DNA from 3 places in the Synechococcus sp. CB0205 genome. Region 3 is predicted to be linked to each of the others. Evidence: predicted binding sites of a transcription regulator. Region 3 holds the regulator's gene; each other region holds the start of a gene.
What was found. Region 3 encodes NtcA, which controls nitrogen genes in cyanobacteria. Its sites were predicted from a motif close to GTANCNNNNGNTAC; they were not measured.
Positions count from the first base shown of each region.

Region 1: the regulator NtcA is predicted to act here: its motif matches at 1,750-1,763, upstream of CB0205_RS0102100 (anthranilate phosphoribosyltransferase family protein).
Region 2: the regulator NtcA is predicted to act here: its motif matches at 2,002-2,015, upstream of CB0205_RS0102075 (ferredoxin--nitrite reductase).

Region 1 covers NZ_ADXM01000019.1:28,745-36,519, forward strand. Annotated here, with positions in the region: gene CB0205_RS0102085 (formate/nitrite transporter family protein) at 1-283, shown strand, start outside; gene CB0205_RS0102090 (hypothetical protein) at 287-1,069, shown strand; gene cynS (cyanase) at 1,139-1,591, opposite strand; gene CB0205_RS0102100 (anthranilate phosphoribosyltransferase family protein) at 1,819-2,883, shown strand; gene CB0205_RS0102105 (hypothetical protein) at 2,894-3,091, opposite strand; gene CB0205_RS15810 (hypothetical protein) at 3,119-3,280, opposite strand; gene CB0205_RS0102110 (nitrate reductase associated protein) at 3,413-3,880, shown strand; gene CB0205_RS0102115 (molybdopterin oxidoreductase family protein) at 3,861-6,092, opposite strand; gene CB0205_RS0102120 (NarK family nitrate/nitrite MFS transporter) at 6,173-7,726, opposite strand.
Region 2 covers NZ_ADXM01000019.1:20,331-28,105, reverse strand. Annotated here, with positions in the region: gene CB0205_RS0102075 (ferredoxin--nitrite reductase) at 286-1,857, opposite strand; gene CB0205_RS0102070 (hypothetical protein) at 2,070-2,267, opposite strand; gene CB0205_RS0102065 (hypothetical protein) at 2,376-2,924, shown strand; gene cobA (uroporphyrinogen-III C-methyltransferase) at 2,921-3,709, shown strand; gene CB0205_RS0102055 (hypothetical protein) at 3,646-4,053, opposite strand; gene CB0205_RS0102050 (hypothetical protein) at 4,114-4,317, opposite strand; gene CB0205_RS0102045 (APC family permease) at 4,579-6,141, opposite strand; gene CB0205_RS0102040 (hypothetical protein) at 6,215-6,685, shown strand; gene ureC (urease subunit alpha) at 6,682-7,775, opposite strand, start outside.
Region 3 covers NZ_ADXM01000022.1:132,563-140,337, reverse strand. Annotated here, with positions in the region: gene CB0205_RS0103875 (lytic transglycosylase domain-containing protein) at 1-1,184, shown strand, start outside; gene CB0205_RS0103870 (hypothetical protein) at 1,194-1,721, opposite strand; gene CB0205_RS14235 (NIL domain-containing protein) at 1,721-2,149, opposite strand; gene CB0205_RS0103860 (thioredoxin domain-containing protein) at 2,234-2,773, shown strand; gene thyX (FAD-dependent thymidylate synthase) at 2,828-3,550, shown strand; gene dcd (dCTP deaminase) at 3,554-4,147, opposite strand; gene CB0205_RS0103845 (cob(I)yrinic acid a,c-diamide adenosyltransferase) at 4,147-4,725, opposite strand; gene rph (ribonuclease PH) at 4,843-5,577, shown strand; gene ntcA (global nitrogen regulator NtcA) at 5,642-6,382, shown strand; gene CB0205_RS0103830 (DUF3084 domain-containing protein) at 6,458-7,639, shown strand; gene CB0205_RS0103825 (polyamine oxidase) at 7,636-7,775, shown strand, end outside.

The DNA.
Region 1 (7,775 bases), on a different contig from region 3:
CTGCTGGCTGCCGATCACGGCCTTCCAAACGATGGGCATGGAGCACATCGTGGTGAACCAGTTCCTGCATACCGCCGGCCCGCTGCTGGGCTCCGGTGTGTCCTTCGGCAAGGTGATCGTCTGGAACTTCATCCCCGTCACCCTCGGCAACATCGTGGGCGGGATGGTCTTCATCGGGATGCTCTTCTACAGCACCCACCGCACCAAGATGCCCAACGTTCTCCCCAGTGAGCACGACGACAAGCTGGAGCGGGAACTGGCCGCCGAGCTGGGGGCTCGCTGATCAATGGGACTCGCTGTCGCCCCTGCCTCTGACCTTCTTCAGCCCCATGAGGAAGCTGCTCTGAGCGAGCGGCTCGGACGCTGGAGGCGGCAGCCCCTCACCCCTGAAGAACTGAGCGCTCTGCTGCCTCGGGTCTCCGATCCCACCCTTGCCCTCAGCCTGGCTGAGCGGCTGGGGATGGCCGGACCCGAGGCCATTGCCTTGATCCTTCCCCTCTGCCAATCGCAGGGCATTTCTCTGCCCCTCATTCGCGCCCTGGGAATCTGTCATCACCCCCAGGCCTGCACTCAGCTCCTTACCTGGCTGCCAGAGGCCGGACCCCTGGAGCCCGATGTGCTCGAATCCCTCGGCTGCTGGGGCAATCTGATCGATTTCAGGATCATCGAATCAGCGCTGAGCGCACCTGGCCAGAGCCATCGCCTGGCAGGCCTCAGCCTGCTGACCTTCCGCAATCGCAGCCTGACGGCCGAGGAGGTCCTACGCCTGACGACGCCTCTGCTGCAGGACTTTCGCGCCGATGTGGTGATTGCCACGATCAAGCTGCTGCAACGGCGCAACGAACCCAGCGTCTTAGCTGCCATTCGCGGCTGCATCAGCACCGAAGCTCTGCCCCGCGTCGCTGAAGCGGCACTCCAGGCCCTCGGTTGCATCGGCAGCCTGGAATGCTGCCAGCAGCTGCTGGAGCTTCGAGGCGAATTGGCTGGCACAGCCTTAGAAGAGCCGCTGCGGCGTCAACTCAAGGCTCAGGTCAGGCATCAAGCCCTGGTCGAGCAGGCCTTGGCATAACTATTCATTTCTACAATTCGCCACAAAAAAAGCCCACCGTTGGTGGGCTTTTGCTTTGGGAGCCGAAGCTCACCATTTCTTATAAGGAAGGAACTTGCCGCACATGGTGACCTTCACTCGGTTACCAGCAGGGTCTTCAACTTTGTCCACATCCAAGGTGAAATCAATGGCGCTCATAATGCCATCACCAAACTTCTCTTGGATCACGTCCTTCAGGGGCATTCCGTACACCTGCATGATCTCGTAGAAGCGATAGATCAGCGGATCAGTCGGGATCACAGGATCCAGACCGCCCTTGGTCGGGAACGACTGCAGTGCCTCGGTAATGGCATGGTCAAGGCTGAGCAGTTCAGCCAGCTTTTGGGCTTCTTCAGCCGAAGCGGTGGACTGGCAGTAGAACAGCGACGCGATCCACACTTCATCGCGACCCAGGGCGGCCTCCAGATCAGCGAAGCTCAGCCCTTTGGCCTTCTTCGCCGCCATCAACGTCGCCGTGATTGTGGCGGGAGAGGGAGCTGCCAACGAGGGCATTGAAACAGGAGTAACCGTCATGGAGACAGGCCAGAATTGATGAGAGGAGTGAACAGAATGAAGCGCAATCTGCGTTCTGCTCGCATGTCAGATTCGCTGCAGATGGGGATCAACTTCGCAGCCTTTGTTACCGAGCCTGAAACAACTTGGTAGCTGCTGCTACCAGATCGGGCCTTGTCGGCACGGAGAATCCAGTGAGAACGAGCTCTTCTGTCGGCTTGACCTACGCCGCTCCCCCAACCGACGGCCCACCGAATGGCCGTGAGCTGTTCAAGGCCTATCTCCGAAAAGTCGGCAGTGGCGAGCACACCAGTAGTGGACTGACGCGCGAAGAAGCCGCCCACGCCCTCGAACTGATGCTCGATGGGGCCGCTAGCCCGGCCCAAATCGGCGCCTTCCTGATCGCCCACCGCATCCGCCGGCCTGAGCCTCAGGAGCTCACCGGGATGCTGGATGTGTACCGAAAGCGGGGCCCGCAGCTGACAACCGGCAAGCCAGCCATCAGCTTCGGCATGCCCTTTGACGGGCGCACGCGCACCGCTCCGATCTACCCCCTAACCGCCCTGGTGCTCTCGAGTGCCGGACTCCCCGTGGTGCTGCAAGGGGCCGGCCGCATCCCGGTGAAATACGGGATCACGGCCCAGGAGCTGTTCGCCTGTTTGGGCCTGCAGCTCGCCGGCCGAAGCGTCGAGTGGGTCCAGGCCAAGCTCAACGCTTGCGATCTGGCGTTGGTCCATCAACCGGACCACCTCCCGGATGCCGAAACCCTGATCCCTTACCGCGAGGATCTCGGCAAGCGGCCACCGCTGGCCAGCCTCGAGTTGCTCTGGACTGCGCACCAGGGCGAGCACCTGCTGGTCAGTGGCTTTGTCCACCCGCCAACCGAAGCGCGGGCCTGGAAGGCACTGGACTTAGCGGGGGAAACCAACGTGCTGACCGTCAAAGGCCTCGAGGGAAGCACCGATCTGCCGATCAGTCGGGCCTGCGTGACGGGTCGTCCAACCCGAGAGGAGGACGGGCGCCAGATTCTCCACCCCCGCGACAACGGTTGCTACGGAGCCGACCCGCTTTGGGACGGGCTTGAGACCTGGGGGAACCAATCGGCCGCCGCCCTCGGCGGACAAGGGGAACTCGCGACCGCCTTGATCTGGAATGCAGGCACCTACCTCTGGCAGGCCGGACTGGAGGCGAACCTCACCGACGGCCTCGAGCGCTGCCGAGATCTTCTGAGCTCGGGGGTGGTCATGGCCCACCTCCAGCGTCTGCGCCAGGAGATGGGCTGAGAGCAACCAATCAGCGCTCGCCCAGCACCTGCCACATCGCCGCTTGGCCAGCAATCACGGGCTGCACCGACACGGGTGCGGAAGCCGAGATGGAGGCACTACGGATGAGTTGGACGCCCAAGGACGCGACAACAAAGGCTCCTAGGAAACCTGTGGCGATCGTCAGGGGATGGCGGCCCTGAACCGCAACTCCAGTTTTGGTTGCCATGACGGCATGGGGGATTCAACCCATCCACTATGGAGACGTCAGCCAACCCTCGCCAGCTGAACCGGTCCAAAACGTTGTGGACGCCGCCGGCGCCATGGACCAGGCGGCCGCGCCTGCCAGAAGTCGATCGCTGCTCACCCAGCCGTGGGAACTTCCCAGCAGAACCCCAAGAGCAACGGCCAAACGCATGGTGAACGGAAGAGTTGAAGTGAGTTTGAAGAGACCAACGCACCGATTTGGCCGCCGTTGACACCAAACCCATCCGCCGGGAGCAAGCAATCCTCAGAAGCGTCAAAATCACTACCAGAACGACGTCTGGCCGTGACAACTGAGGCCCCCTCAGCAAGCCATTGCTTTGACTTTGAAAGCGATTTCATCGGCAACTGGCGCTGCATTCCCCTCTGCGTGCGGCGCAAGCTGGACCTCTGCGGCATCAAGCTCAAGCTCAACCATTGGCTCGCCCTCAACCAAGACGAGCGGCAAACACTTGTCGACTGGCTCGACACCCAAGACGCGCTTGAGCAACTGGGAGAGCATCTCTTAAGTCGCACGGAGACCATGGCCGACGGTCAGGCCAAAACGCTGCCGATCGCCAGCGGCGAGCCCTGGCAAAACCCGCAGCAGATTCCCGAGGTCTTGATCGAGGCCGCGCAACTCCGCGGTATCCCCCTACAAACAGAGCAATGGGGCGCGCTCAACGAATTAGAGCGGTTTGCCCTGTGCAAGCTGGCCAGGCCAGGGCATGACCACCACAACTTGGAGGCCGCCTTTAGCGAAGTGCTGGGCTGAACCAGCGCCGCAGGGCCTCCAGGCGCCCCGCCTCCTGCTCCACCGGTTTGACCACCGACACCGCCGGGGCAACGATGACCGCGCAGGCCTTGAGTTCCGGCTGCTTGGAGACGGGACAGGCCTGATCGTGCATCAAGGTATTGGCCTCGCATGCCTTCTCCTGGGTAAACCCCCAATGCATCGGAAGAAACACCGACCCACGGCGGATGCGATCGGTGACTTTGACGTTGGCGGTGATGTGTCCGCGGCGTGAACTCACAGCCGCCAACTCCCCATCCCGCAGCTTGAGCTCAAGGGCATCTTGGGGGTGAATCTCAAGCAGCGGCTCGGGATGCATGGTCTGCAGCCGATCGACCTTTCCCGTGCGGGTCATGGTGTGCCATTGACCGAGATACCGGCCCACGGTGAGCACCAGTGGATAGGTCTCGCAGGGAGGTTCCGCTAATCCCAGGGGTTGGTCGATGCAGAAGCGAGCACGTCCCGAGGGTGTCGCGAATTGATGGTCGCTGTAGAGCCGCTTGGCCTCGGTGGTGGCTGAACTGCCCGCCGGGAAGGGCCACTGCTGGGGGCCGGCCTCCTCCAACAGGGCATGACTCAAGCCAGAGACATCACAGAGACGCCCGGCCGTGAGCTGACTGAATTCCGCGTACACCTCAGCCGCGGAGTCGTAGCTGAACTGCTCCTCAAAGCCCAGGCGCCGACCCACCTCCGCGAACACCTCCCAGTCGGGCCGGCTCTCGCCGTGGCGAGGGCGATAGGCCGGGCAATAGGTGACCCTGCGCTCGGAATTGGTCATCGCACCGGCCTTCTCGCTCCACTGGGCCGCCGGCAAGACCAGGTGGGCGTAGTGAGCCGTTTCCGTGTCGGCGTAGGCATCGCTCACCACCACCAGAGGGCAGCGCCGCATCGCAGCTTTGACGCGATCGAGGTCCGGCAGGCTCACCAGGGGATTCGTTGCGGCCACCCACCAGAGATCCAGCTCGCCGCGCTCCATGGCCTCCACCTGCTGCCAGGCCGCCAAGCCCGGCGTCGCCGCGATGCTGCCGGCGGGGAGTCCCCAGGCCTGCTCAACCTCCTGACGGTGTTCGGCGTTGGTCACCAGGCGGTACCCCGGCAACAGATGGGACAGGCCCCCGGCCTCCCGGCCACCCATGGCGTTGGGCTGCCCCGTCAATGAAAAGGGTCCCGCTCCCTCTTTGCCGATCTGACCGGTGAGCAGGTGAAGGTTGATCAGGCCGCCGACCACCGCGGTGCCCTCGCGCCGCTGATTGACCCCCATCGACCAGAGACTGAGGACCCGCTCACGCCGGCGAAACAGCTCCGCCACCTCCCGCAGCCGTTTTTCTGGGATGTTGCAAAAGCGGGCGACCTTTCGGGGCGTCCAACGGGCCGCGACATCAAAAAAAGCGTCGTAGTTCTCGGTGTGGTCGTCAATGAACGCCGGGTCTTGACCGTTCTCCCGCAGCACCAGATGGGCAAGACCGTGGAGCAGCGCCAGATCAGTGCCCGGGGCGATGGGCAGATGAATGTCAGCGGCCTTGGCTGTGTCCGTTGAGCGGGGATCGACCACCACGATCGTGACGCTGCCTGGATTGCGTTTTTTGCGCTTCAACAGACGCTGGAACAGGACCGGGTGGCACTCCGCGGTGTTGGTTCCAATCAGGAAAGCCACCGAGCAGTGGTCCAGATCCTCGTAACAGGCAGGGGGGCCATCGGAGCCGAGGCTGCGGGTATAGCCCGCCACCGCGGAGCTCATGCAAAGCCGGGAATTGGCATCGAAGTTGTTGGTGCCCAATGCACCCTTCAACAACTTCTGGGCCAGGTAATAGTCCTCGGTGTGGAACTGGCCAGAGCCGTACATGGCAATGGCGTCAGCCCCCTTGGTGGCCAAGGTGCTGCGGATCCGGCCCACCAGCAGGTCCATGGCCTGCTCCCACCGGATGGGTTGAAACGGGTCGTCCAGGCTGGAGCGATAGAGCGGCTCCCGGAGACGCCCACGGTCCAAGGTCTCGCCGACGGTCGCACCCTTGATGCAGACCTGGCCCAGGCTTGAGGGGTGCTGGCGATCGCCCCTCGCGGTCCAGATCGGATTGCCCTCGGCGTCGCGCTTGACCGCCTGACCGGGCAAAGCCGGCGGAATCAGCTCAAGCCCACAACCAACACCGCAATAGGGGCATTGGCTACGCACGTTGCCGGAAGCGGACTGGGCCATGACCAGGAACGAAACAAGGTCGAAAGAAAAAGGGGCGGCTCCTGATGGCCGCCCCCTGAGAACCCCAGCGACGGGGAGGATTAGGCGTTAACGAGAGCCTTCTCGTCCGCATGCTCTTCAGCGAAGGAGCCCTTGGGCTCTTTCAGGAAGAAGAAGCAGAGGAAAGCGACGATCAATCCCGCAGTACCGAGGATTTGGAAGAAGGCGCTGTTGGAGGAGGCAACGATCTCCGCAGAGGGATCTTTGCCACCACCCATCCACATCGGCAGCAAGCTGAAGATCGTCAGGTAAGCAACCGCACCAACGTTGCCGTAGGCGCCCACAAGACCTGCGATCTGCCCCGTCACACGCTTCTTGACCAGCGGCACCATCGCGAAGGTCGCACCTTCACCGGCCTGGACGAAGAACGAGGCCAGCATCGTGATCAACACCGCGACGGTGATGCCCAGGGAGCCGGAGAACGCGCCGGGCTTGATCATGCTCATGATCAAGTAACCAATGCCCAAGCCACCGGTCAGGAAGGCCATGGTGTTTTTGCGGCTGCCGAGCTTGTCGGAAATCAGACCGCCACCGGGACGAGCCACCAAGTTCACAAAGGCAAAACAGGACGCCAGGATGCCGGCTGTTGCCTTCGGCAGATCAAACGTGGTCTCAAAGAACGTCGGCAGCATGGAGACAACCGCCAACTCAGATCCGAAGTTCACGATGTAGGTGAGCTCCAGAATGGCGACCTGCTTGAACTCGTAGCGGTCTTCCTTGGGATATTGCTTAACGCCGTTGATCAGATCGCGGTTGGTGCGAATAATGCCCCAGGTCTGGAAGCCGAACCAAACCAGAACTGCCAGGAGCGCCAGGGGATAGGTGCCGGCATTCAGGAAGCCAACTTTTTGCAGGCGCCAGCAGAGCACGCAGAGAATGGCCGCGAAGGGAACATTCATGCCCAGCAGGCCCCAGAAATCCCGCATGGAAGTCACCTCAAGACCAGCAGACTTGGCCGGCTTTTGGTAGGCCTTACCGGGGGGAGTATCAGTGACGTTAAAGAAGTAGATAACCCCGTAAACCGCCGAAATAATGCCGGTCAGAGCAATCGCACCACGCCAATTCAAAATGGCGCCGGTGGGCAGCTCGAAGCCACCTGAGAAGGACAGGAAGCCAGCAAGGGCGACAAGAGTCAGCGCAGAGAAGGCCGAGCCAAAGTTGCCCCAACCGCCGTAGATCCCTTCCGCCAGACCGATTTCCTTGGGCGGGAACCATTCGGCCACCATGCGGATACCGATCACAAAGCCAGCACCAACGATGGAGAGCAGCAGACGAGCAACCACCAGTTGATTGAAGTCCTGCGCTGATGCAAACAGCAGGCAGGGGATCACCGAGAAGACAAGAATCGCCGAGTAGGTCTTACGGGGACCGAACTTATCCAGCAGCATGCCGATGAGCACGCGAGCAGGAATTGTGAGGGCAACGTTGCAGATCGCAACGGTACGGATTTGACCAAGGTCGAGGCCAAGATCGGCCTTAACCGTTGTAGCCAGTGGAGCCAGGTTGAACCAGACGACAAACGTCAGGAAGAAGGCGAACCAGGTGAGATGAAGAGTGCGATATCTCCCCTGGAGCGACCAAAGATCGCCAAGCATGGAGGACAGGGACAGTGGAGTAAGCCCAGGCCTTCAAAAAGCAGCGACC
Region 2 (7,775 bases), on a different contig from region 3:
GCAAGTGATGTGTGAGGAAAGGAATTAACCGCTAATGCGGTTCATCAAGCGAGAAATGATGTCTTGGCTGCCTTGGGGCCTGTTGACGGCAGCTTTGTCAGTGCCACTGCTGCTCAGCCAATTCACAAACCGAGAGAAGACATCTCCCTTTTGCTGCGTCGTTGATGAAGACATGCGTCCGAAGTTGAGGGTGAGACGGTGCGATCTGATTGAGGACAGGCTTCAGAAGAAAGGAGCACCTGGTCTCAAAAATGCCGGTAAATGTGTAGTGCGGACTGCGGCTTTTTACGTCCTGGGCTTGGCGCCAAACTGTTCAATGAGAACCTCTTTCAGCACCGCTTGGATTTCACTGGCGGGAACTCCTTTGCGGTGCATCTCGCCGATTTGAGGGTTGGCACCTTGGGAGCCGCCAATGGTGATGTTGTAGCCCTCGCCCATGCCGCCATCGGGCTGTTTGGTTTTGGTTCCGGTGAGACCAATGGCGCCCATGTAGGCCTGGCCGCAGGTGTTGGGGCAGCCCGTCCAGTGGATCTTCAGTTCCTCCGGAAGGACCAATTCACGATCCAGCGCTTCAGCAGCAGCGAGGGCTTGATCCTTGGTGTTGGTGAGGGCAAAGCTGCAGTAGCTGTTGCCGGTGCAGCTGACGGTGCCAGCGGCAATGTGGCTGGGGTTCAGGCTGAAGCGCTGCAGCAGTGGTTCCGTTTCAAAGGCCTGGAGTTGAGCGCTGCTGATGCCGGTAAAGATCACGTTTTGATCTTCCGTCAGGCGCACACTGCCGTCGCCATGGCGCTCGGCAAGGGCGGCAATGTCTTGGAAGTCTTCGGCCAGCAGGCGTCCGACGGGAACATGGACACCGGCGTAGTGCAGGTCCTGCTGCTTCTGCGGGTGGATGCCGTAGTGGGAGCGGGGTTCAGCGTCGAAGACTGAACCTGGATCTGGGGTCAGCGGACCAAAGCGTTCTTCCACCATGGCCCGGAAAGCCTCCAGGCCAACCTCGTCGAGATACAGACGGAAGCGACCCTTAGGACGCTTGTCCCGCTCGCCGTTGTCCCTCCAGATCTTGATCACGGCTTCGGTGATCGCACAGATTTGATCTGGCTTGACCCAAGCATTCAAGGGAATGGCATAGGCATTCATCTGGGAGGAGAGGATGCCGCCGATCCAGACGCCGAAGCCCATCTCGCCGTTGCGCTCAACGGGGTGGAAGGCGATGTCGTTGTGGAGCAGGAAGTTGTCGCGTGCACCAGCGACAGCCGTATTCCACTTCCGCGGAAGGTTGGAGAACTCGGGGTTGCCCTGGTGGTTGCTCGTGAGGAAGTTTTCGAGCTCCTGGGTGTACGGGCGAGTGTCGACAATCTCCAGGGGGTCAATGCCGGCAATGGGATTTCCGGTGACGTTCCTGGGGTTGTCGAAGGCCGACTGGATGGTGGTCAGGCCAACCGCTTTGAGTTGACCCAGAATCTCGGGCAGGTCCTCCAGGAGGATGCCGCGCATTTGGATGTTTTGGCGCGTGGTGATGTCAGCGCTTCCGTTGCTGCCGTAGCGAGCCACGATGTTGCCGACGACCCGAAGCTGCTCTGCGGAGATCACCCCGTTGGGAACCCGCAGGCGCATCATGAACAGCCCTGGAGTTTTGGGTCTCCAGAACATTCCGTACCACTTCAGTCGCAGCTGAAGATCCGTCTCATCGACGTTCTCCCATCCAAGTTTGGCGAACGTCTCGATTTCGCTGCCGACGAGTAGGCCGTCTTTGTCAGCTTTGTTCTGCTCAATCTTATTGAGCTTCTTACCTTCGAGCCAGCTCGGTAGTGCGCTGGGTATCTCGTTTGCGTTGGACATCGTTGGCGTCGCCACCATGGGAAATCGGTTCAGATGAAGTCAGCAACTGAGCCGTTTCCAAAACAAAGAACGACTAGTGGGGGGAATCAAATCATTCGCCCTCTGCACTGCTTTGTCGCCGTTGTTACGGATCGACGCCGTCCAAGGGGAGTGGTGAAAAGGGTGTCAACGGATACCTAAAGGGGTCCCATCTTCCGGGTTGATGGTCACGCTCTTCGGCCCCGCGCAGCTCAGTATTGGCGTCCGATTTCGCCCAGCATTCGCGTCGCTCCACCGCGAATCATTTGCCAGACCTTGCCCATGGCGGCGAAGTCGGCATCGAGTTCGCGCCTCCACTGCGGGGTGGGCTGCATCTCCCGGTAGCGGGGGCGTCCGTAGCTGCTCTGGGGCCTGCGGCGGGAGCTGGGCAAGGGGCGGGCGGCTGGCATGGTGTTCCTATGAATCCGGTGTATGTGACTCCATCAGCAGGCCCGGGGTGCTGGCGGTGGCCGTTGCTACCGAAGCCCTCCGCTGCTGGGCAGTCGCCCTTGTTCTTGGTGGTCCACGGCCACGCCGGTGGGCAGATTCCCCAGGTCATCACTGAGCTGCTGAACGATCTCGCCCAGGCCCGTCAGGCTCCGGTTTGGTTGCAAGCCCTCACGGCTGATCCTCTGGAGCTGCCCCAGGGGCAATCGCTGCTGTTGGTGCCCCTGCTGCTGACGCCCGGCAGCCATGCTCGCAGTGATGTCCCGGGGATCCGTGATCGGCTGCGCCGAGAAGGGCATCAGGTGTGCACGCTTCCTTTCCTCGGGGCCTGGGGCCCCTGGTTGGAGCATTTGCGCGCGCTGAATGCTCCGGCTGTGTTGCACCATCCCCTTCGGCCAGGGGTGGCGGATCGCTACCTCTCGGCCCTGAGCCGCTACCTGGGGGTGCCCTGCTTAAGTGCAGACCGAAGCGCCCCGAGCGATGCGGCGGCATTGCCCTTGGCCCTTGCGCCCAATCGGATGACGGCCCATCTACGGACGGACGTCTCCCCCTGTCTGGCGCTGCTGGAGCGTCCGGCCACCCGTCAGTTCTTGTTCAACCTCCTGCTCGATCTGCCATGACCGCTGACGTTGCCGGCAAGGTGTATCTGGTGGGAGCTGGTCCCGGTGACCCCGACCTCCTGACGGTCAAGGCCCAGCGTTTGCTTAGCCAGTGCGATGCCCTGGTCTATGACTCACTGGTGCCGCGCGAGGTCTTGGCCTTGGTGCCGGACGGTGCCGAGCAGCACTTCGTTGGGAAGCGCCGGGGCCATCACTCTGTGCCCCAACCCAGCACCAATGCCGTGCTGGTGGAGATGGCCAAGCGCCATCGCTGCGTGGTGCGTCTGAAGGGTGGGGATCCCTTTCTCTTTGGTCGTGGCGGTGAGGAGGCGGCCCACCTCGAGCGTCATGGGATCGCCGTGGAGGTGGTTCCCGGGGTGACGGCTGGGATCGCCGCCCCTGCCTATGTCGGCATTCCCGTGACCCATCGCCGTGCGGGCAGTTCCGTCACCTTCGTGACCGGTCACGAGGAGATTGATAAGCGTCGTCCTGGGGTGGACTGGCGCGGCTTAGCCCGCAGCAGTGATGGCCTGGTGATCTACATGGGCCTGCACAACCTGCCCCATATCTGCGAGGAGTTGATTGCCGGCGGCCTGGACGCCTCAACCCCTGCTGCGGCGGTGCAGCAAGGCACGGTGCGGGGGCAGAAGGTGGTGGTCTCCACCTTGGGTGGTTTGGCTGCAGCCGTTCAGGAGGCGGAGCTGGCCTCCCCGTCCATCGTGGTGATTGGCGATGTCGTCAGTCAGCGCGTTGAAAGCTGCGCCCCTGAGCCGGCCCTCGTGGAGATGCCGATTCCGCTCAAATAGGGCTGAGGCCGTCCCAGGTGCAGGGTTCGCAGGGACCATCCGCGAGGTGCTCGGCGCACCTGGGCGGAGAGCCACTGCTGATCCCGTTCCTTGAGGGCTGCTCGATCGCTTAGGTCTTCGCCGCCGTAGAGCAGGTTGATGATCCGATCTGGGTCAAGCTCCAGTTCCGCCACCTCATTCCAGAGGCCTTGGCTGGCTTGGGCATCGGCCCGGCCGATCTGTGCCTCGGCGAGGGACTGGGCCAGCAAGATCACCAGGGCCTGTTCTTTGCGGGCAGAAAAGCTGTCACTGCTGATCCCGGCGCGGCTCGGGCGGTCAGTGCAGCTGCTGGAGGGGGCTGTCATCACAACCTTCCAAGGGTTGGGCTAACGCTAATCAGGGTTGGGCCAGTTGCCTTCTGGTCGTTAGGCCTCGGCGCGCCAATTGGGCAACCCGAGGGAGTCCCGTTGGCTGAAGCGCTCGCAAACGGCATAGGCCGCGGGAAGGTTGGCGACCCGCTCCCAGCTTCCGTCGCTGTCGTTGTGGTTCACGACATAGCCGCCGCCCCCGTCACGGGCGATCCGGCAGCCATCACCGGTGAGTCCGACGAGATGCAGATGGTCGCCCATGAATCCGACTGCTGACTGGGTGATTTCTAAGGCCGGTGAATGTCTCCCGGCTCTGTGTTCGTTTCCCCACGCAATCAAACGTGAGCCTTTGGAAGGCAAACAAAAAAGCCCTTCACGTTTTCTTTGGGATCGCCCCTGATTGCGCCACGATTTCTAGTTTTTGTAGGTGAATGTGCCTAGTTCATGGTGTGCCTGAGCCGTTCGCCAGTGATCCCCGGTCGCGACCCGTGTCAGCAACTGGCCATCGAGAGCGGCGGTCGATTAATTGATTTGGACCTGGGCTTCGCTCGAGACCTGCGGCAGGCGGGATCGCACAGCGAAGGGGAAAACGGCCAAGGAGAAGGCGCTGGCCAGAGCGATCTGTGTCAGTTCGCCGCCGGGAATCAGGCGATTGGAGCCGCTCAGCTCGGCAATCAGCAGCAGGCCGATTAAGTAGCCAAACCACCAACGGCCATGCGTCCCATCGAGCGGTCGGCCTTGCCAGCGGTTGACTCCCGTAAAGATCAGGGCCGGAACCAGGACGAGGGCGATGGCGCCTTCAACGGCTGTGCGTCCGCACCAGAGCACAGCCCAGCTGGCGGCCATGAAGGTCAGCGGACAGACCAGTGCGGCAGCAGGAAGCGCAAAGGCGCGATGGGCAGTCGGGAGCTGCTGACGGAGGGCCAGCAGGCTGACGGGCCCAACGGCCAAGGCAATCACCAAGCAGGCGGTCAGGAAGCTCACGATCTGCTGCCAGCTGGGGCCAAGCAGCAGCATCACAACGCCAATCACCAAGCTCAGGATGAGTGCTGTGCTGGGCACGGCTTGGCGGTTGAGGTGCTCCAGCCGTCTGGGCAGCAGACGCAGGCTGCCCATCATCCAGGCCACCCGGCCGGAGAGCCCCAAGTAGGTCATGGCGGTCGCTCCCGGGGAGATCACCGCATCACTCAGCAGCAACCCCACGACCCAGCTCAGACCGAGTCCCATGGCGATCGCCGCCAGGGGGCCGCCGTGGGCACTCAGCTGCAGCGCTCCCCAGCCCGCGCCCAGGCTGCTGTGGGGCACCGCCACGAGAAAGGCCAGCTGCAGCGCCAGATAGATGGCGATGGAGAGCCCCAGTCCCAGGCCCATGGCCAGGGGCACGGTGCGTTGGGGGTCTCTGGCTTCACCCGCCAAATCCATGGCGGTGCGAAATCCCAGCAGGCTGAAGAGGATGCCGCCACTGCTGATGGCATGAACAATGCCCGGCAGCCAGTTCTCCCCTGCGCCGGGTGCTCCCACGGTCACCAGCAGATTGCTCCAGTCCGAAGCGCTGAGCATCAGGACGGCCGAAATCAGGAGAGGAATGACCAGCTTCCAGCTGGTCAGGGTGTCAATCCAGCGGGCCAGGGTGCGCACCCCCGCCAAGTTCACCCAGGTCATCAGCACCAGCAGCAGAGCGGCGAAGGCCATGCCCCAGGGACTGAGCACCTGGCCTTGGCCGCCATCGAGGGTGAGCCAGGGCAGGTCGCTGGCCAGGTACTCGATCATCGCCAGCACCTCAATGGTGGGAAGGGCCAGGTAGGCCACCCAGGCGCACCATCCGCCGATGAACCCGGCCAGGCGGCCATGGCTGAGCATGGGGATTTGCGCCAGGGCGCCGGAGCTGGGTACCAGTGCCCCGAGTTCGGCGAAGACCATGGCCAGGCCAAAGGCCAGCACTCCGCCCAGGAGCCAAGCGATCAGGCTCGCAGCCCCGGCGCTGCGGGCGGCATAGAAGGGTGCGAACAGCCAGCCCGAGCCGATGGTGCCGCTCACCACCGCCAGGGTCAGGCTGCGCAGGCCGAGGCTGCGCGACAGGGCCATTCGAGGTGTTTCCTGCAGTGCTTTCCATCCTGGTCAGCTCTGGCTAGAGCGAAACCAGTGATCGTTCTTTTCGATGTCGGCTTTCATGCGTGCTGGAGTCACCGCCTTGATCGGCGCTGGTGCGCTCATGGCGTCTGCCCCGGCTTTGGCCTCCTGTCAGTTCCTCGCCCCCGTGGGCGGTAATGGCCAGAGCAACATCGTCACCAAGACCATCAGCCTGGGCAGCCCCTTGCCCTTCAGCCGCCCGAACTGGAACACCGATTTCTTCGTTAACCAGCCCTACAGCAGCTACAAGCTGTTCTTCACCGCCAACTCCTCGGTGAGCGCGACGTATCCGATTCAGGCCTACCTGAAGTTCACCGATGGCTCCAATCTCCAGGTCGTCAATGACTCCTATGCCCCCAATGTCGGCACCGGCCGTCAGTGGACCGTTCGTGCTGTTCCCGGCAAAACGGTGAACCAGGTGAACTTCAAGATCGGCGCCAGCGGCGATCAGGCGGCCACGGGCTTCACCTACCGGATCTCCGTCCAGGGCTGCAATTAGAGCAGGAAGTAGCGCTGCGCCATCGGCAGCACCTCGGCGGGTTCGCAGCTGAGTAGTTCGCCGTTGGCAAAGACCTCGTAGGTCTGGGGGTCCACCTCCACCTTGGGCAGGGCGGTGTTGTTTTTCATCGCCGCCTTGCTGATCCCACTGCGGGTATTGAGCACCGGGACGCAGGAGCGTTCCAGTCCCAGTCTCCGGGGTACGTCATTGTCCAGGGCCGCTTGACTCACGAAGGTGAGGCAACTGGGGGCCAAGGCTTTCCCGAAGGCGGCAAACATGGGCCGTCCATGGACGGGGCCAGGGGTGGGGATGGAGGCGTTGGCGTCGCCCATCTGGGCCCAGACGATGGAGCCCCCCTTGATCACGAGTTCTGGTTTCACCCCAAAGAAGCCTGGCTTCCACAGCACCAGATCCGCCAACTTGCCCACTTCCACAGAGCCCACCTGCTGATCGAGGCCATGGGCGATGGCAGGGTTGATGGTGGTCTTGGCGATGTAGCGCTTCAGGCGGGTGTTGTCGTTGCGGCCGCTGTCCTCGGGGAGTGCGCCCCGTTGCATCTTCATCTTGTGGGCCGTCTGGAAGGTGCGGGTGATCACCTCACCGACGCGGCCCATGGCCTGGGAGTCGCTGGCGATGATTGAGAAGGCGCCGATGTCGTGAAGGATGTCCTCGGCGGCGATGGTCTCGCGGCGGATGCGCGACTCGGCGAAGGCCACATCCTCCGGAATCTTCGGATCGAGGTGGTGGCACACCATCAGCATGTCGAGGTGCTCCTCGAGCGTGTTGCGGGTGTAGGGGCGCGTCGGGTTCGTGCTGCTTGGCAGGACGTTGGCTTCGCCACAGATTTTGATGATGTCGGGGGCGTGACCACCACCGGCCCCTTCGGTGTGGAAGGTGTGGATCGTGCGGCCGCCGATGGCTCGGATCGTGTCCTCGACAAAGCCCGCTTCATTGAGGGTGTCGCTGTGGATGCAGACCTGCACATCCATCCGATCGGCAACGCTCAAGCAGCAGTCGATGGCCGCCGGAGTGGTGCCCCAGTCCTCATGCAGCTTGAGCCCGCAAGCGCCGGCCTGGACCTGCTCCTCAA
Region 3 (7,775 bases):
CAGCACGCCTCTTGGCGCAATCTCCGGCAGCAGGAGCGGTTGAACGGCTCCAACAACTGCCGCCAACCCTCCAGGACAGCGCCCCCGTGCAGGCTCGCCTTGCCGAAGCAGGACAGGTCGATCCGGCCACCGTGCTCAGCCGCTGGCCCAATGACCCAGCCAGCTGGGAACTCCAGTGGAGCGAGGCGCGCAAGGCCTTGCTGCAGCGGGACTGGCGCCAAGCGAGTGGCTGGCTCAGCCATCTGGAGAGCGCCAACCTGCCCGCACCTCTAGCGGCGCGCCAGTTGTTCTGGCGCGGCTGGAGTGCCCAGCAGCAGGGAGACCAGGCGAGCGCGGAGCAGTTCTGGCGGCAAAGCCAACGGAGCCAACCCCTGGGCTACTACAGCTGGCGGGCCAGCGAACGTCTGGGACAGTCTCACCAGGAACTCACCAGCACAGAGCCGCTTCAGCCCTGGCAACCCCTGGCCAGTGGTGACGCACGCATCGATGCCCTCTGGCAGCGGGGGCAAGCACTGGAGGCCTGGGAAAGCTGGCGCACCAAGCAAGGGGGCAGGTCCCCCAGCCGACCTGAGGACGTTCTGATCGAAGGTCGCCTGCGCACGGCAATCGGCGATGACTGGACCGGACTCGGACAACTCGAGCGGGCCAGTTTTCGCCTACCCCAGATCGGCTGCCGGGGACAACTCGAGCGGGAACGGCAGCTGCACCCCCGGCGTTTTGGCGCGGAACTGGGCGCCGCCAGTGAAGCGACGGGTGTCGATCTCGCCCTCTTGCTGGCGGTCGCCAAGCAGGAATCCCGCTTCAGCCCAAGTGTGCGCTCAGGGGCTGGAGCCAGTGGCCTGCTGCAACTGATGCCAGCCACCGCCAGCGAACTAGCGGGCGAACCCCTGGACCATCAGGCCCTGAGCGATCCAGCCCGCAACGCAGCCCTAGGGGCGGCCTACCTCAAACAACTGCTCAGCAGCAGCGGGGGCAACCTGTTCCAAACCATCGCCAGCTACAACGCTGGCCCCGGTGCCGTCGTCAGTTGGCTCCACTCTCGGGGCTTTGATCTGCAGCGCGAACCGGAGCTCTGGACCGAGGCCATCCCCTACCCCGAAACCCGGCTGTACACCAAAAAAGTGCTGGGCAACTACTGGAGTTATCGGCGGCTCGCAGAAAGCGCCGAGACCCTCTGCCGCTGATACCGGCCCCTAAGCAAAGACAAACCCGAGATGGGCATACAGGGAGCGGCCCACCAGGATTCCCGCTAATACCCAACTGCAAAGGACAAAGGCTCCGAGCAGGGGCGCCGGTGCAATCCGAAGCCGGGTGAGATCAAGCCGGGCGAGCAAGACCGCCGAGGCCAAGACCAACACCTCAGAGAGCACCGCCAGGTGCAGGAGGTAAAGGCCCCCGGTGATCACCACCAGCAAGGTCACCACCAGGGTCAGCGCCTTACTGGCCGCCATCAACTGCGAGAGCTCCCGCAAAAGCAGATCGGGCATGGTGCAGAGCACAACCACCAGAAGGGCCTGCATGCACTGCAGCGGCCAGAACCAAGGCCCTGCGAACTCCTGCTGCACCGGCGTGCTGGCCTGGGTCAGCAACTGCGGAGACACATCAGCCCAGTGCAATCCCATGAAGGCGCTGACAGCAAACAGCACCAGCAACATCGGTGCCCGCAACGGCAGGACCAGGAAGCGAAGAACAGCAGTCACAGGGCGCATGGACGGGCGCATCACTGGGCAGCGCCCACAGCTTGATCCAACACCAGGGCGATCGCTTCAAACGGACACGAGGGGATGCATTGCTCGCAGACCAGGCAGCGCTGCGCATTGAACTCCAGTCGCCAATGGGGAGCAGTGAAACTCAGGGCACCACTCGGGCAAACGCTGCTGCAGATGCCGCAGTCCACACAACGCTGGGGATCAATCGCGATCTCACCGGAGGCCCGGTTCAAGCCCAGGCCTTGGCCCTCTAACCACTGCTCAGCCGCATCGAGATCATCGATGTCGCCGGAGAGCTCCACCACCATCGTTCCGCTCTGGTTCGGAGCGATCTGCGCCCGCAGGATCTTGGCGGCGATATCAAATTCGACCGCCAGGCGATAGGTGATCGGCTGATGCACCGCCTCCCGCGGGAAGTGAAGGGTGATGCGGCGTTTCAAGGGCGCAACTCAGCCACCGTCAGGGTATCGACGCGGAATGGGAACAGCCCTGGCAGATTGGCGCCAAGCATCAACACACCACCTGTGGACAGCAACACGGCAGCCCTGGGACGGCGCGAGCGCATGCTGCTGGCTGCGGTGGCCGCCCTTCTGGCCCTAGGGCTCTTCCTTCTGCGCGGCGGGCTCTCACCGGCGGCACCCCTGGAGAAGCTGGCCCGCCAGTCGCTGGAGCCCGCCGTTGCCCTCAGCAATGGCCGGCCCAGCGTGGTCGAGTTCTACGCGGACTGGTGTGAGGCCTGCCAAGCCATGGCCCCAGCGATGGAGAAGGTCGAGAGCCAACACCACGATCAACTCGATGTGGTGCTGCTGAACGTCGACAACCCCCGCTGGCAACCGGAGGTGGATCGCTACGACGTCAACGGCATCCCGCAGCTGGAATTCTTCGATGCCAGTGGCACCCGCGTGGGCCGCGCCGTCGGCGCCCGCAGCCAAAGCGAATTGGAAGCCCTGACTGAAGCCTTGGTGGCAGGCACCCCCTTGCCGGCCATGGCGGGTGTTGCCGAGACCAGCCTCCTGCCTCAAGCGGAGGCAACCACCATGGCAGGCCCCCGCAGCCACAGCTGAGTTCCCCAAAGCCCGTTACCCTGCAGCACCAGCTCCCCACGCCATCGCCCGCCCATGAAACGCTTTCGGGTTGAGCTGATTGCAGCGACCCCCAACCCCCAGCAGTGCGTCTATGCGGGGATGCACCAGGACTACAGCGAAGGGTTTGTGGCGGCCGATCGCGCTGAATGGCCCGATGAGACCAAGGCCGGCGAGATCTGCGTCAAACGTCTCCTGGCCGGTGAGCGCGGTCACTACGGTCCGCTGGAGCACGCCCAGATCGTGCTGAACGTGGGCTGGTTCCCCCACTCCGTGATGCAGCAGGCCCGCACCCACCGGGTGGGCGTGAGCTTTGACGTCCAATCCATGCGCTACACCGGCGAGCGCATCTGCCGGGCGGCCAACGGCGAGCTGGAACTCGAAGAGGTCTTCTACCTACGCCCCGAAGGGCAGTACAGCGATCGACAAGGCAAGAAATACACCTACAGCGCAGACGAGCGCGCCAAGGATCTCGCCCTCTGCCAAGCCGCGGCCGAGCGCTATCGCGACATGCTCGCGGCGGGGTTCGCCGAGGAGCACGCCCGCGGCATCCTGCCCTTCGATTACCGCCAGCACTTCGTGGTGAGCTTCTCGCTGCGGGCGTTCCTGCACTTCATGGACCTGCGCGCCAAGCTCGATGCCCAGGAGGAAATCCGGGTGCTCTGCGATCTCATGTGGCCCCACCTCCAGGCCTGGGCCCCAGAGATCGCGGCTTGGTACGAAAAGACCCGCCTGCACAAGGCGCGCCTGGCGCCTTAGGGCTCAGACCTTGGCCAAGGTGACCCGCTCGGGCTGGTGCTGGTACTTGCCAGCCCGGTCCTTGTAGGTCGTCTCGCAGGGATCACCCTCGAAGAAGAGCAGCTGGCAAATGCCCTCGTTGGCATAGATGCGGCAGTCCGCTCCGGAGGAATTGCTGAACTCCAGGGTCAGGTGACCTTCCCAACTGGCCTCAGCTGGGGTGGTGTTAACGATGATCCCCAGGCGGGCATAGGTGCTCTTGCCCAGGCAAATCACGGTGATGTTGGGAGGGACGCACATCTTCTCGAGCGCCACACCCAATCCGTAGGAGTGGGCTGGGAGGATGAAGTACGAGCCGTCCTCGTCCTCGTGCAGAGGCACCGGCTCCAGGTTGGCGGGGTTGAAGCGCTTGGGATTCATGATCGTTCCGGGAACATGCCGGAAGATCAGGAACTCCTGCGGGGAGAGGCGCAGGTCGTAGCCATAGGACGAGCAGCCAAAGCTGAGAACCGGCTTTTCGCTGTTCTCCGGATCAAGATGACGAACCAGCTGCGGCTGAAAGGGCTCGAGCATGCCCAAGGCGGCCTGCTCGTTGATCCAACGGTCGTTTTTGAGCATCAGAAACCTCGGCGCAGCTGGGTGACCTGATCGGCCATGGCCAACAGAGCGGTGGGCATGGAGGGCCCCGTCAGGATCACATCCAGGTGGGACGGCCGCTGCTCCAGGGCTGAAACGACCTCCGCCTCGGACAAGTAGCCCAGTTCGACGGCCAGGCCCAACTCATCGAGCACCAACTGATCCAGCTGACCGCTCAGCAGCTGCTCACGGGTGTACGCCCAGATCTCGCGCACAGCCTCGACATCGGCCTGGGATGCCGGCACGGGATCAGCCAGGCAACCCGCCACGGCTGGCCTCAGCCACTGAAGGCGGCCACAGAGCCAAACACTGCTCTCCAGCCCCTGATCGACCCCACCTTTGAGGAATTGGCTCACCAGAACGCGGCTACCAAGCCCGGCACTGCGCAGGGCCTGACTGAACACCCCACTGAAGCTGCCGCGGAAGGGAGCGGTGTGCACTTGGAGCTGGCCCTCCTGCTGGGCCGCCAGGCGCACGCTGCGCGCGGGGGCCGACGCCGGGACCACAGCCAACGGACGCAGGTGTCCAGCACGGGGCGTGGCTGCAATGCTGGCCGTCATCGAGTGCATGGCTGCCGCTTGGGATCCTGAATGTAGCGGCGTTAGGCCGTCCGGCAAGCAACAAGCACTACCTGTAGTGCAAACACCCGTACCATCGAGGCACTGAGCCAGCCCGCGATGAGCAGCACCCAACCCAGGCGGGACGGCCGCAGCGCAACGGACCTGCGCAGCACGCGCTTCGCTTGGGATCCGATGGGCTTCGCCCTGAGTTCCGTCACGGTGTACACGGGCAACACGGCTGTGATCTGCAGCGTTTGCTTAGAGGAGGGTGTTCCGAAGTGGCGTAAAGGCTCCGGCAAGGGCTGGCTGAGCGCTGACTACCGGCTGCTCCCCGCCAGCACCCCCAGCCGGCAGCCACGGGAGCTGATGAAGCTCTCCGGTCGCACCCAAGAAATCCAACGCCTCATCGCCCGCAGCCTCAGGGCCTGCCTGGATTTGGAGGCGCTAGGGGAGCGGACCCTGCAAATCGACTGTGACGTCCTTCAAGCCGATGCCGGCACCCGCACCGCAAGCATCACTGGAGCCTGGGCCGCCTTAGCCGTCGGCCTGCAACGCCTGGAACAGCGCGGAGTGCTGGAACGATCGCCCCTGGTGGGGCAGGTGGCGGCGGTTTCCGTTGGCCTCGTGGATGGCGCCGCACTCCTCGATCTCGACTACAGCGAGGACAGCCGAGCAGAGGTCGATCTGAACGTGGTGATGAATCAAGAGCAACATTTGCTCGAAATTCAAGGCACCGCGGAGGGCGCACCCTTCAGTCGCCAACAGCTTTCCAGCCTGGTTGACCTAGCGGAAAGCGGCATCGATCAACTAATGCAGGCCCAGAAGCAGGCCTTGGCAGAGGCAGCAAATTAGTTTCAATGGCTACAGGGCGGCCCTGGACTGATCCGTAGGTTCCAGGCAACTCAGTCGCGCTGAAATGGTCGTGGCAACGCAAGGATTCAGCCGCTACTCCCCTAGCCCTACGACCGGTACGTCAGTGATCGCACCGATCGCGGGCAGTCCCCTGCCACCCAATGCCACGCTTCTGGATGTCATCCGGGGCCTGAGCGGTAGCACCACCGAGATCGTTGAGCGCGGCAAAACAATCTTTTTCCCCGGCGACCCCGCCGAAAAGGTTTATCTGCTGAAGCGGGGTGCGGTCCGGCTCTCCAGGGTCTACGAATCCGGCGAAGAAATCACCGTGGCACTGCTGCGGGAGAACAGCCTCTTCGGCGTCCTGTCTTTACTGACAGGCCAGCGTTCAGACCGCTTTTATCACTCGATTGCCTTTACTCGCGTCGAGCTGGTGACGGCTCCCGCCACCTCCGTCCGCAAGGCGATTGAGCAGGACCCGGCGGTTGGTCTACTGCTTCTGCAAGGTCTCTCCTCTCGGATCCTGCAAACCGAGACCATGATCGAAACCCTCACCCACCGCGACATGTCCTCGCGACTGGTGAGTTTCCTGCTGGTGCTCTGCCGCGACTTTGGCGTGCCCAGCAGCGAAGGGATCACGATCGACCTGCGCCTCTCCCACCAGGCCATTGCCGAAGCGATCGGATCGACCCGCGTCACGATCACCCGGCTCTTGGGCGACCTCCGCAACGACGGCCTGGTGCAAATCGACCGCAAAAAAATCACCGTCTTCGATCCATTGGCCCTCGCCAAACGTTTCAGCTAAACGGCTGAACTGGTGGCCGATCCCAGCTGCGTTCCAAGCCCCCACAACCGATACTGATCGTCGTCGCCCAACGTCGTGTCCGGCTGGATCCTGATCCTGACGTTGCTGATCCTCGGGGGAGTGCTCTCCACCCTGGGGGATCGGTTGGGATCCAAGGTCGGCAAGGCGCGGCTGAGCCTGTTCCGGTTGCGGCCCAAGAAGACCGCCGTGGTGATCACGGTGCTGACCGGCAGCTTGATCAGTGCCATCTCCCTTGGGCTGATGCTGCTGGTCAGTGATCGCTTGCGCACGGGGCTCTTTGAACTCGATCAGATCGAACAGCGCCTGCGGGACAGCCGCGATGCCCTGAGCTCAAGTCGCAAGGACCTGGCCCAAAGTCGGAGCGCCCTGCGCAGCGCAGAGAACGAGCGCAGCGAGGCCCAACGCCAACTCAAGGTGGTGGCCGAGCAGGCCAGCCGACTGCAGAAGGAACTGGCTCCCCTGATGGAGCAACGCAAACAACTGGAGGCCGAGCGCGATCGCCTGAGCCGTGACATCGCCGCGAAGGATTCCGATCTCCAGCGCAACCGCTCTGAGCTCGCCAAGCTCAACAGCAAGATCAAAAGCAGCAGCCAAGAGCTCGAGCGTCTCGAACGCAACCTGATTGCCCTACGTCAGGGTGATGTGGTGATCAGCAGTGGCCAAATCCTGGAGGTAGCCAAGGTACGGATCGAGAAGCCCAGCCAGGCCAGAGACGTGATCCACGCCCTGCTGCAGCGCACGAATTTGAACGTCTACCAGCGGGTGCTGCCAGGCGAAACACCGAACCGTCAAATCCTGTTGGTGCCGCGCAGCGACATCAGCAAATTGGAGACCACCCTCAGCAAACGCGGCGAGTGGGTCGTGAGTCTGATCTCAGCGGCCAATGTGCTCAAAGGGGAGCGTCAGGTCGTGGCCTTCCCGGATGTCAGACCCAACAAACGGGTGGTACGTAGTGGAGAACAACTGGCCACCACCGTGCTGGAGGCCGATGAGCGCTCCCCAGACCAGGTGCGTAGCCGCCTGAACCTGCTCCTGGCAGCAGCCTTTACCCGAGCCCAACGCCAAGGGGCCCTGGCCAACGGCCTTCAATTTGACCCAGCACGCCTCAATCAACTGGCTGAGGCCCTGGTCAACCGCCCCCTGGGCGAGACCGCCAAGCTCGAGGCCGTCTCCAGAGGCAACAGTGATCTGGCCGACCCGATTGCCGTCGACATTCGCTGGCAGCGCCCGCAATGACTTGGATCGGACTCGATCCCGGCCGCAGCAAATGCGGCTTGGTGCGCTCTGACCAGACCACAGGCCAGATCGAGGTTGCCGCCGTGCTCTCCCCGGAAGAGTGCTTCAAGCAGATTGCGATCTGGCGAGAGCGTCC